3 regions of the Psychrobacillus sp. NPDC093180 genome follow, and region 2 is predicted to be linked to each of the others. Evidence: riboswitches for the same ligand, from Rfam matches in the RefSeq annotation. Region 2 holds a riboswitch; each other region holds the start of a gene.

Region 1 (3,282 bases), on a different contig from region 2:
TGAATATTTGGAATCAAATTTATCGTTAAATAGTGCATGTTTAGTGGAATTTTTTATGAAATTCAACCCTTTTAATATAGGCCTTTAGATGCTTTCGGTAAAAAATATTAATAATGCTCTTTTTGAAGTGGAAATGCACAAACAACTAGCTTTGCTCTAATAGAGTAAATGGGAATGATGAATGGTATGAGGCACATAATAGGGAACTGCGCGTTAGTGCGTGAAAGAATGAGACGCATGGCGGCGCTTCGCTTTCCGCTAGCGTGCGCCGAGCCGCTGCGTCGCGTGTGACTACAGGGTCTCGCGCTCCCGCATTAAATCCCTCCAATTAAGTAGTGCAGAATAAATATGTCCAAAAAATGGATAAGGGCGACCAAACAGCTGTCGAAAGCAACTAGTTCTAGTCTGAGAGCAACCAAACGACTGTTGAGAGCAACAAGTTGCAGTCTTACAGCAACCAAATTACCCCTGAGAGTAACCAATTTTTCGTGACACAAGTTTACTTGGGATGAGACACTAATAATGGCGCCTCATTGGAATTACTTTACTAAAAGCATCAACTGGCTTGGTTTTGTCGTGTTCAAGTATGACTTTGTCGCGTTCATAGGCTAGTTTGTCGTGTTGACACTATGTTATGTCGCATTACACCATTTATTGGTATTTAATAAGCGGAAAAATAAAATAGGCAATTTGGAATCGATTACTTTTCGATTCCAAATTGCCTATTCATCAAACTACCCGATTTTCCGTTTCTTTTCCTTCCAATACTGCCTCAATAGCTTCCGCATTCATCTGCATCATAGCCATTCGCGTGTGAATACTGGCACTACCGATATGAGGTAGCACGGTTACATTCGATAAAGTGAGGAGTGGATGATCCATTGGCACTGGTTCTACCTCAAATACATCAAGCCCAGCCGCCCAGATTTTATTAGTAGTTAGCGCTTCGTATAAGGCTTGTTCGTCAATAATTCCACCGCGTGCTACGTTAATAATTGCAGCAGTTTCTTTCATCAATCCTAACTCACGTTCTCCAATTAATCCTTTTGTTTCAGCTGTTAATGGAGTTAGCAAAACAACAAAATCTGATTCTCGCAAAAGGGTGTCTAGTTCTACATACGAAAAACCGAATTCTTCCTCCGCCTCTATTTTACGAGTACGATTATTATACAAAACTTTCATGTCAAAACCTTTTGCACGTCTTGCTACTGCTTCCCCTATGCGTCCCATACCGATTATTCCTATTGTTGCACCAAACACATCCATGCCTGTGAGACCCATCGGTGTCCATGATTTCCATCTACCTGCACGAAGATCACGTTCTGCTTCTGTTACCCGTCTAGCTGTCGCTAAAAGTAAGGCAAACGTGAGATCAGCTGTTGTTTCTGTTAAAACTCCTGGTGTATTGGTGACAACGATATTCCGCTCTTTTGCCGCTTCCACATCTATATTATTGTAGCCAACCGCTAAGTTACTAATTACTTTCAAGTGTGGCAGGCTTTCTATTAGTTCTCTATCAACTTTATCTGAAAGCACGGTCCATAGTGCATAAGCGTCTTTTGCTTCCGTTTTTAACTCCTCATAGGTCATTGGAATTTCTTCGCTATGCCACATTTTCACGTCAAACTTTTCTTTTAATGGATCGACTATTTCATTTGGTAATTTTCTAGTTATAAATATTTTTTGCAAAGCACTAACCTCCAAACGCTCTAATAATTTTAGCATGGACGAGTTGGTGAAATTTTTCAACTATATTTACTTTGCTATTTTCATAAGGTATACTGGGGGCACATAAAAAAACTACATACCGTTTTTCGCACTAGGGGTGCCCATTATGGCTGAGATGCGAGCATTTGCTCCGATCCCTTATAACTCGATCAGGATAATACCTGCGTGAGGAAGTGCGGTGACTTTCCGAATTTTTTATAGTGGATAAGTGGCTGCATCTTCACGGATGTGGTCTTTTTTTATGAAAATTTTTCGGGAGGTTTTTATAATGCAATGTGGTTTAAGCCCTATCGTCGGATTTCGTTTTTCGTTACATCCGATGACCAATGATTTTATTTCGGTGATTAAAGGAGCACTTCAAGAAACGGATACGTCGAACGTGTGGATGCATACAGATGATGTATCTACGGTCATTCGCGGGAAACAAGTACATGTATTTAACGTCGCAAAAGCACTAACGCTACATGCTGCTAAAACAGGAGTGCATGTTGCGTTATCAGGGACTTTTTCTGCTGGTTGTCCTGGAGATACTGCAGGGGACGTCTTTTTAGATAAAGGCGATGAGGTGGCGAATGTGGATTCAACGAAGCAATATGTCTCTTCTCAATTTGCTTTATATCCGATGAATAATCCGAATTATATGGATGTCATTTACAGAGAGGTGGAGCGTGCTAAAGAGCGTGGGGTATTCAATGAATCGATGCATTACGCAAGCGGTATTCACGGAGATATTCATGACGTCTTTGCTTTTTATGAGGAGACATTTACACATGCTCGTTCGGAAGAGCATAAACATTTAGTTATGACGGTTTCGATGAGTATTAATAGTCCTTCACATGGAGGTCAATGACATGTTGAAATCTTGGAAGTTAAAAGAGATTGTATTGATGTCTTTATTTGCAGTCGTGTTTGGGATTGTGTATTTATTGTTCTTGCACGTCGGCAATATTTGGGCGGGATTTATCGGTCCAATCGCGTATGAATGGATTTTTGGTATTTGGTTTATCGTGTCTATTATTTGTATGTATATTATTCGTAAACCTGGTGCCGCTGTCGTTTCCGAAACTATTGCTGCTGCGATTGAAGTTTTGCTAGGTAATGCAGTGGGACCAAGACTAATTCTTTCAGGAATTGTTCAAGGTTTAGGGGCCGAAGCTGTGTTTGCAGCGACCCGCTATAAACGATTTGATCTGTGGGTACTAATGCTTGCAGGGGTTGGTTCTTCCATTTTTAGTTTTGTGTACGGTTACTTTTTAGGTGGATTTTCGGTGTATAGCACTGGTTATGTTGCTTTAATGCTCGGCATTCGCATATTAAGCGGTGCAATGATTGCAGGTATAGGTGGAAAAGCAGTGGCAGACGGATTATTAGCAACAGGTTCTCTTCGTGGGTATGCTATTTCACGTTCGAAAAAGGGTGAGGCTCGTGCATGAGGTTATCCATTTTGACAAAGTGAGTTTTCGTTATCCAGATGAGGAAAAATGGATACTGGAAGAGCTTTCGTTTACCGTTAAGCGCGGGGAACGAATAGTAATTACTGGTCCAAGCGGTTGC
Region 2 (3,282 bases):
CCCATACCATTTTCAACTTTTTCTTGGATTTGTAACCAAATAGGTGTTGCTTCCTCTAATTTGGCAAGACCTATATCAGTTATATAAATAGTTTTTGTTCTTGAATCATTTTTATCTCTAGTAATGTTAACATAGCCGCTTTCCTTTAGGAGGTTCACATTACGAGTAATAGTAGTTTGGTCAAGCAACATAATCTCTCCTAGCTTGCTAATAGAAATATCTTTATGCCGGACGATGTTTACTAACATATAGTATTGAGTGACTTTCAAACCCGTAGGTTGCATTTGTTTTTCATAGGCTTGTGTTACAGTTCTTGCTGCTTTTCTAAGGTTGGCACAGGCACAAAATTGTATGATATAATCCATCTCACTGTTTTTGTCGGTCATCAAGCTTCTCTCCTTTATCATTCATTCACTAGATTTAATTAAAATAAAACATTCGCTTATTTATCTGAAAATTGCCTCTTGACAGATAAAGTTTTAATTTATACCATTATATATGTATATACATGAACTTGAAAAGAAATATGTCTTTTCATTTTCACTGTCTATCAAATATATGTATATACATATATTTTGAAAAAGGAGGATTTCCAAAGGTATACAAATGATTATGCCTTTTTTATGTAAAGCACTGACACTAATAATCTGCTCAATGAAGTAGTAAATAAGCTTAGTTTTTTCTACAAGAAAATAAATTTTATCGGGAGTGTGATTTAGTTGATTAAACAAGCTTTGTATTTAGAGGATTTAAAAGTAGGGGACACTTTTATCAGTGAAAAATATACTTTAAGCGCCGACAAAATCAAAAGCTATGCTCGTGAGTTCGATCCCCAAGTTTTCCACTGTGATGAGGAATTGGCGGAAAATACTTTTTTCAATGGATTAGCTGCTAGTGGCTGGCATACTGCATCGATTACGATGAAATTGTTGACAGAGAGTTTGCCTTTTGCTCAAGGGGTGATTGGAGCTGGCGGAGAGATTAACTGGCCGCGACCTACTCGTCCAACAGATGTTTTATATGTTAAGAGCACAATTAAAGAGATCAAGCCTTCTAAATCAAAGCCCAACCAAGCCATAGTAGTAGTGGAGAGCGAAACACTAAATCAACATAATGAGGTTTGTCAACATTTGCAGGCTAAACTTTTAAGCTTTAAAAAGAGTGAAGATTAGCAAGTATAGTTATACAAGTATTTAGCGAAACATTCTTGTAATTCTAAATAGTTGTGTTAAGATTTAGATGCATGAACAATTAAATAGATGACTGCTAGGGGAGCCTATTATAGGCTGAGACACATCATGGATGTAAACCCTTTGAACCTGATCTAGTTAATACTAGCGGAGGGAAGCAGCTGGGCCCCTACTGTCGTTCGTTTAGTTTAATTATGTAGAAAACAGCCGCTTTCCGTTTATGGAGAGCGGTTTTTTGTTTAGAAAAATATTGCTTGGAAGGGGAAAAGCAATGGAGAAAGAAATACAAAATCGAATTATTAAAGCAGTAAATGAACGTAAAGAGGAACTCCTTCTGATACTGGAAGAATTAGTTGGATTTCCAACAGTTAGTCCTCCTGCAAGAAATACAGAGGAGATCCAAAATTATATTGCCAACTTTTTAGAAGCACACCAATTTGAAACCGATAGTTGGGATGTGTTTCCAAATGATCCGAATGTAGTAGGAATAAAAAGAGGAGCAGATGGATTGCATTATCACAGTCTAATCATTAACGGACATATTGATGTGGCAGAAGTTGGGGATGAGAGTGCTTGGACTGTGCCAGCATTTAAGCTAACAAATAAAGATGGATATGTATTTGGCAGAGGTACCTCTGATATGAAAGGTGCAATGGCCGCAACGTTATTCGCTGTCAAACTATTTAAAGAGTTAAATATTGAAATAAAAGGTGATCTACAAATTCAGTCTGTTATTGGAGAAGAGGCGGGAGAAGCGGGAACGCTTTCTTGTATAGAAAGAGGATATACGGCTGATTTTGCTCTAGTAGTAGATGGAAGTGATCGTCAAATTCACGGCCAAGGTGGAGTAATAACTGGTTGGATAACGATTAAAAGTAAGGAAGTTTTCCATGATGCCATGCGGATGAAAATGTTGCATGCAGGAGGATTAATAAAAGGCGCAAGTGCCATAGAAAAAATGATGAAAATTATTGCTGGTCTTCAAGATTTGGAGAGACATTGGGCAGTAACAAAACAGTATCCTGGATTTGCTCCAGGCACAACAACGATAAATCCAGCGGTTATTGAAGGTGGCAGGCATGCAGCTTTTATAGCAGATGAATGCAGACTTTGGATTACGGTACATTTTTATCCGGATGAAACGTACGAATCAGTTACTACTGAAATAGAAAATCATTTAAACCAAGTAGCGATGGCGGATCCTTGGTTAAGAGAAAACCCTCTTCAATATCGTTGGGGTGGAAAATCTATGATTGAAGAAAGAGGAGAGATATTTCCGGCATTAAAAATGGATGTGGAACATCCAGCAGTTTTACTACTGGCAGCGTGTCATGGGCAGATAGACAAAAATCCAGTCCAAATTGGGATGTCCAAATCTGTTACTGATGCAGGCTGGCTTGGACAAGCTGGAATTCCGACAGTTATTTATGGTCCAGGAAAACTGGAAGAAGCGCATTCGGTTAATGAAAAACTAAATATAGAGGAACTACTCTTGTTTACTCAAACTCTATTGTTATTTATTTACCAATGGTGCAATACCAAAAAATAAAAGAAACCAATATTTCAGGAGGTATATCTTATGATTTCTACAATGAAATTTAGTGAACGATTATTTGAAAATGTAAAACCAATTTGGGCGAAGAATCATCAACATCCATTTGTGCAGGAATTAGGGAAAGGAACATTGGCTGAAGAAAAGTTTATTCATTATATGAAGCAGGATTATGTCTATCTATTAGACTATTCGAAGCTTTTTGCGGTAGGAGTTCAAAAATCACTTGATTTAGAAATGATGACCAACTTTTCTAAAACCCTTCACGATACACTCCATTTTGAAATGGATTTACATCGTGCTTTCGCTGCAGAGTTTGGCATTTCTAGAGAGGAGTTAGAAGCTACTAAGCCAACTCCTACTAATTTAGCCTATACACGCTATATGTTAAATGTTGCTCAAAATGGTTCGCTTGTAGAATTAGTTTCCTGTTTACTCCCTTGTGCTTGGGATTACTGGGAAATTGGGAAGCTACTTCGCGCACAATATGGGGATAGTTTGTCCACAAACAAATATGCAAAATGGATTGAAACATATGAT
Region 3 (3,282 bases), on a different contig from region 2:
ACGTTTATCAATCTCGATTATCTTTTAACTTACTATGAATTCAGTGGTTTAGGAATTACAAAATCACTGTGGACAGTTATTTTCTTAACTATTGCCACAGCTATCGCCCTTCATTTCCGATATCATTTCGCTGATCGTGCGATAGTAATTGTTTTTATCTGGGCATTTTTAGGTTTAGCCGTTCGTCATATGTTTAACGAGTTACTCATTTCAACCGCTTCTATATTTTTAAGCAGTGTGCTAGTGGTAGGCATCCTGTTCATCAAAAAAACGCCATCGAAATAAATATTTCGGTGGCGTTTTTGAATGGCTTAATCTAATTTTGTTAACAAAATCGGTCCTTCTTTTGTAACTACAATTGTATGCTCTATTTGAGCTACCAATGATTTATCAGGTGTAACGAACGTCCATCCATCTCCAGACTCTACAATATGTTCTGCTTTTTCGGAGATAAATGGCTCTACCGCAAGTACCATACCTTCTTTTAAAATCGTTGGATCCCAAGCATCATAATAATTTAGTACATGCTGAGGTGCTTCATGAAGTGACTTTCCAATTCCATGCCCCGTTAAGTTCATAATAACATGTAAACCATTGTCTTTTGCTTCTCTAGCTACAGCTTTACCGATTTGGTTTAGGCGAGCACCTGTCTTCACTTTTAACATCGCACGATTGAAGGCACTTTCTGCTACTGTACATAGTTTTTCTTTTTCTGAATAGCCTTCTCCCACGACGAATGAAATACCAGTGTCAGCAAAATATCCATCGCATGACCCAGACACGTCAATATTGACCATATCCCCTTCTTGAATGACACGTGATCCCGGAATTCCGTGCGCAACTTCCTCATTTACGCTAATGCAAGTATATCCCGGAAAATCATATTCACCTTTTGGTCCTGAAATGGCACCTGTTTCTGCAAACATTTTGCCTGCAATTTCATCTAGCTCCTTGGTAGTAACACCAGCTTTTGTTGCTGCCTGCATCGCATCGCGTATTTCTGCTACAATACGGCCGATTTTTTTTAACGCTTCTAACTCTTCATTTGTTTGTACAATCATCTATATAAGATCCCTTCTCCATTAACTGTACAATAATCATATCATATTTATACTCTATTCGGCAGTAAAAGGCGTGGTGCTTTTACGAACAACACCGTACAAATAAATGCCGCGACTAAAAATACTGGTATCATATAAGTAGAATTATATATGATCGAATATAAAACCGGATTTTGATCTCCAGCAAATTCACTAAAAAATAGAAATCCAGATGTTACATGTGCTAAATAACGAAGAAATGCCGCGATAAACGTTCCAGCAATAACGACTGAAGCCATTTTCTTCGTGTCCTTGTTTTCCAACGCTCTTATAAATGCCGGTCTAAAGAAACCAGCGAATCCTGCCACCATAAACGCGATAAAATAATCGATTGCTACTTGTAAAACTACAATTTCAAAAGACAGCGGTGCTGGGTAAAAACGTCCAGTCACTACTTGCAACAAACCGATTAAAAATCCAGTGATGAGACCTGCTACAACTCCACGTCTGAAAGCAATCAAAATAATTGGCACTAGCACAAATGTAACGGATCCACCTTGTGGCATACTAAATCCAATCATATCTAATACATATCCTAAAGCTGCAAATATAGCTATTTCCACTAATAATAATACTCTTTGATTTCTCATTGTAATCCCCTTTTTTGCCCACAAAAAAACGACACCCGGGATAGACCCAGACATCGCGCGATTGTCAGTTTCCATCCACATCCCTACGCAAGCATTAACTTACAGGTTCGAAGGGTACGATCTCAGCCGCATAAGCGACGCCCCTTGTGGTTATGAATTATTTAGTTCGAGTTCATTGTAGCAGTGTAAAATAAGGAATGCAACCCCTCTTCCTTCATTGGTATACTTATAGAAATAAAAAATAACGGAGGGGTTACAAATGATAGAGTTATTGAAAGATTTAATCCGTATTAAAAGTGATGATTTAGAAGGAGCGAACGAAGCTCTCTTATTTTGTAAAACTTGGCTTGAAAAACGTGGTATTACACCAACAGTATATGAACATGACGGTAAACTTATGCTTGTTGCAGAAATAGGCAGTGGTGATGATTGTATCATATGGAACGGGCACGTCGATGTTGTTCCTGGGGAGCTAGAACAATTCGTTCCTTATATAGAGGGTGATTTGTTATTTGGAAGAGGTGCTGCCGATATGAAAGCTGGCGTAGCAGCGATGATGCAAGCCTTCTATGAGCTTTCATTGGTCCCCCAAAAAATTTCCCAAAAAGTACAATTGCATATTGTAACAGATGAAGAAACTTCAGGAGATACATCAAAGTATCTTGTCGATCATGGATTTCACGGAGATTTCGTTATTTGTGGTGAGCCGACTCAATTACATATTGGATTACAAGCGAAAGGAATTGTCCAATTAGATATCGTTTTAAAAGGAAAATCTAGTCATGGAAGTCGCCCATGGGAAGGAATTAATGCGATTGAGCAAGCATTCCTTTTCGATCAGGAAATGCGTAAGCTTTCTTTTTTAACAGCTAGTAATACATTTTATGATTATCCATCTTTAAACTTGGCAAAAATACATGCAGGTGAAAGATACAATGTAGTCCCGGACGAATGTATTATGTCCTATGATATTCGTTTTGTTCCCGGCCAACATGCAGTAGACATTATAAAGGAAATAAAATATATGACTAGCAGTCTCTACCCAAATAGCGAGGTCATATTTCATTCTACTGCACCTGCCGTTACGACAGAAGAAAACAATAAATATGTAAAAAAACTACAACAAGTAACTTCTACTTTATCCGCTCGCCCAACTAAGTTATTTGGTCAACATGGCTCTGCTGATACTCGATTTTATGCGGAAAAAGGTGCAGGGGCAATTGAGTTTGGACCAAGTGGTGCTGATTGGCATGGAGAAAAAGAATATGTTTTGATTTCATCTGTGGAGCGATTTAAAGAAATTTTAATTTCATTTATTTTGGAATGAATTATTGTGATCAAATGGAAAGGAGGTCCTGATAAGTGGTTAATAATAAAATGTTAAGTGCATTATCCTATTTTAGTGTATTATTTGCGCCATTCATTGTACCGATTATTGTCTTTTTTGTTTCACAGGATAAAGAAGTAAAACATCATGCAAAAAAGTCACTTCTTTCTCATATCATACCAGTTGTCCTTATGATTATTATATTTATTAGTATATTTGCAACTACGATCCCCTCCTCTACTTCGATGGTCATAATGTTTGAAAA

The links. A riboswitch is a leader RNA that binds a small molecule or an ion and turns the genes downstream of it on or off. The one in region 2 is predicted to bind thiamine pyrophosphate.
Region 1: another riboswitch for thiamine pyrophosphate. It lies ahead of ACIP9W_RS14535 (YkoF family thiamine/hydroxymethylpyrimidine-binding protein); the one in region 2 lies ahead of ACIP9W_RS05825 (acetylornithine deacetylase).
Region 3: another riboswitch for thiamine pyrophosphate. It lies ahead of thiT (energy-coupled thiamine transporter ThiT); the one in region 2 lies ahead of ACIP9W_RS05825 (acetylornithine deacetylase).

Annotation. Positions count from the first base shown of each region.
Region 1 covers NZ_JBIVOJ010000009.1:80,495-83,776, forward strand. Annotated here, with positions in the region: gene ACIP9W_RS14530 (2-hydroxyacid dehydrogenase) at 730-1,725, opposite strand; TPP riboswitch at 1,812-1,917, shown strand; gene ACIP9W_RS14535 (YkoF family thiamine/hydroxymethylpyrimidine-binding protein) at 1,997-2,578, shown strand; gene ACIP9W_RS14540 (ECF transporter S component) at 2,583-3,161, shown strand; gene ACIP9W_RS14545 (ABC transporter ATP-binding protein) at 3,154-3,282, shown strand, end outside.
Region 2 covers NZ_JBIVOJ010000003.1:70,803-74,084, forward strand. Annotated here, with positions in the region: gene ACIP9W_RS05815 (MarR family winged helix-turn-helix transcriptional regulator) at 1-386, opposite strand, end outside; gene ACIP9W_RS05820 (MaoC family dehydratase) at 720-1,172, shown strand; TPP riboswitch at 1,259-1,363, shown strand; gene ACIP9W_RS05825 (acetylornithine deacetylase) at 1,462-2,739, shown strand; gene tenA (thiaminase II) at 2,770-3,282, shown strand, end outside.
Region 3 covers NZ_JBIVOJ010000018.1:32,030-35,311, reverse strand. Annotated here, with positions in the region: gene ACIP9W_RS20505 (tryptophan-rich sensory protein) at 1-285, shown strand, start outside; gene map (type I methionyl aminopeptidase) at 312-1,061, opposite strand; gene thiT (energy-coupled thiamine transporter ThiT) at 1,109-1,690, opposite strand; TPP riboswitch at 1,754-1,845, opposite strand; gene ACIP9W_RS20490 (M20 family metallopeptidase) at 1,950-3,017, shown strand; gene ACIP9W_RS20485 (magnetosome magnetite crystal formation protein family) at 3,053-3,282, shown strand, end outside.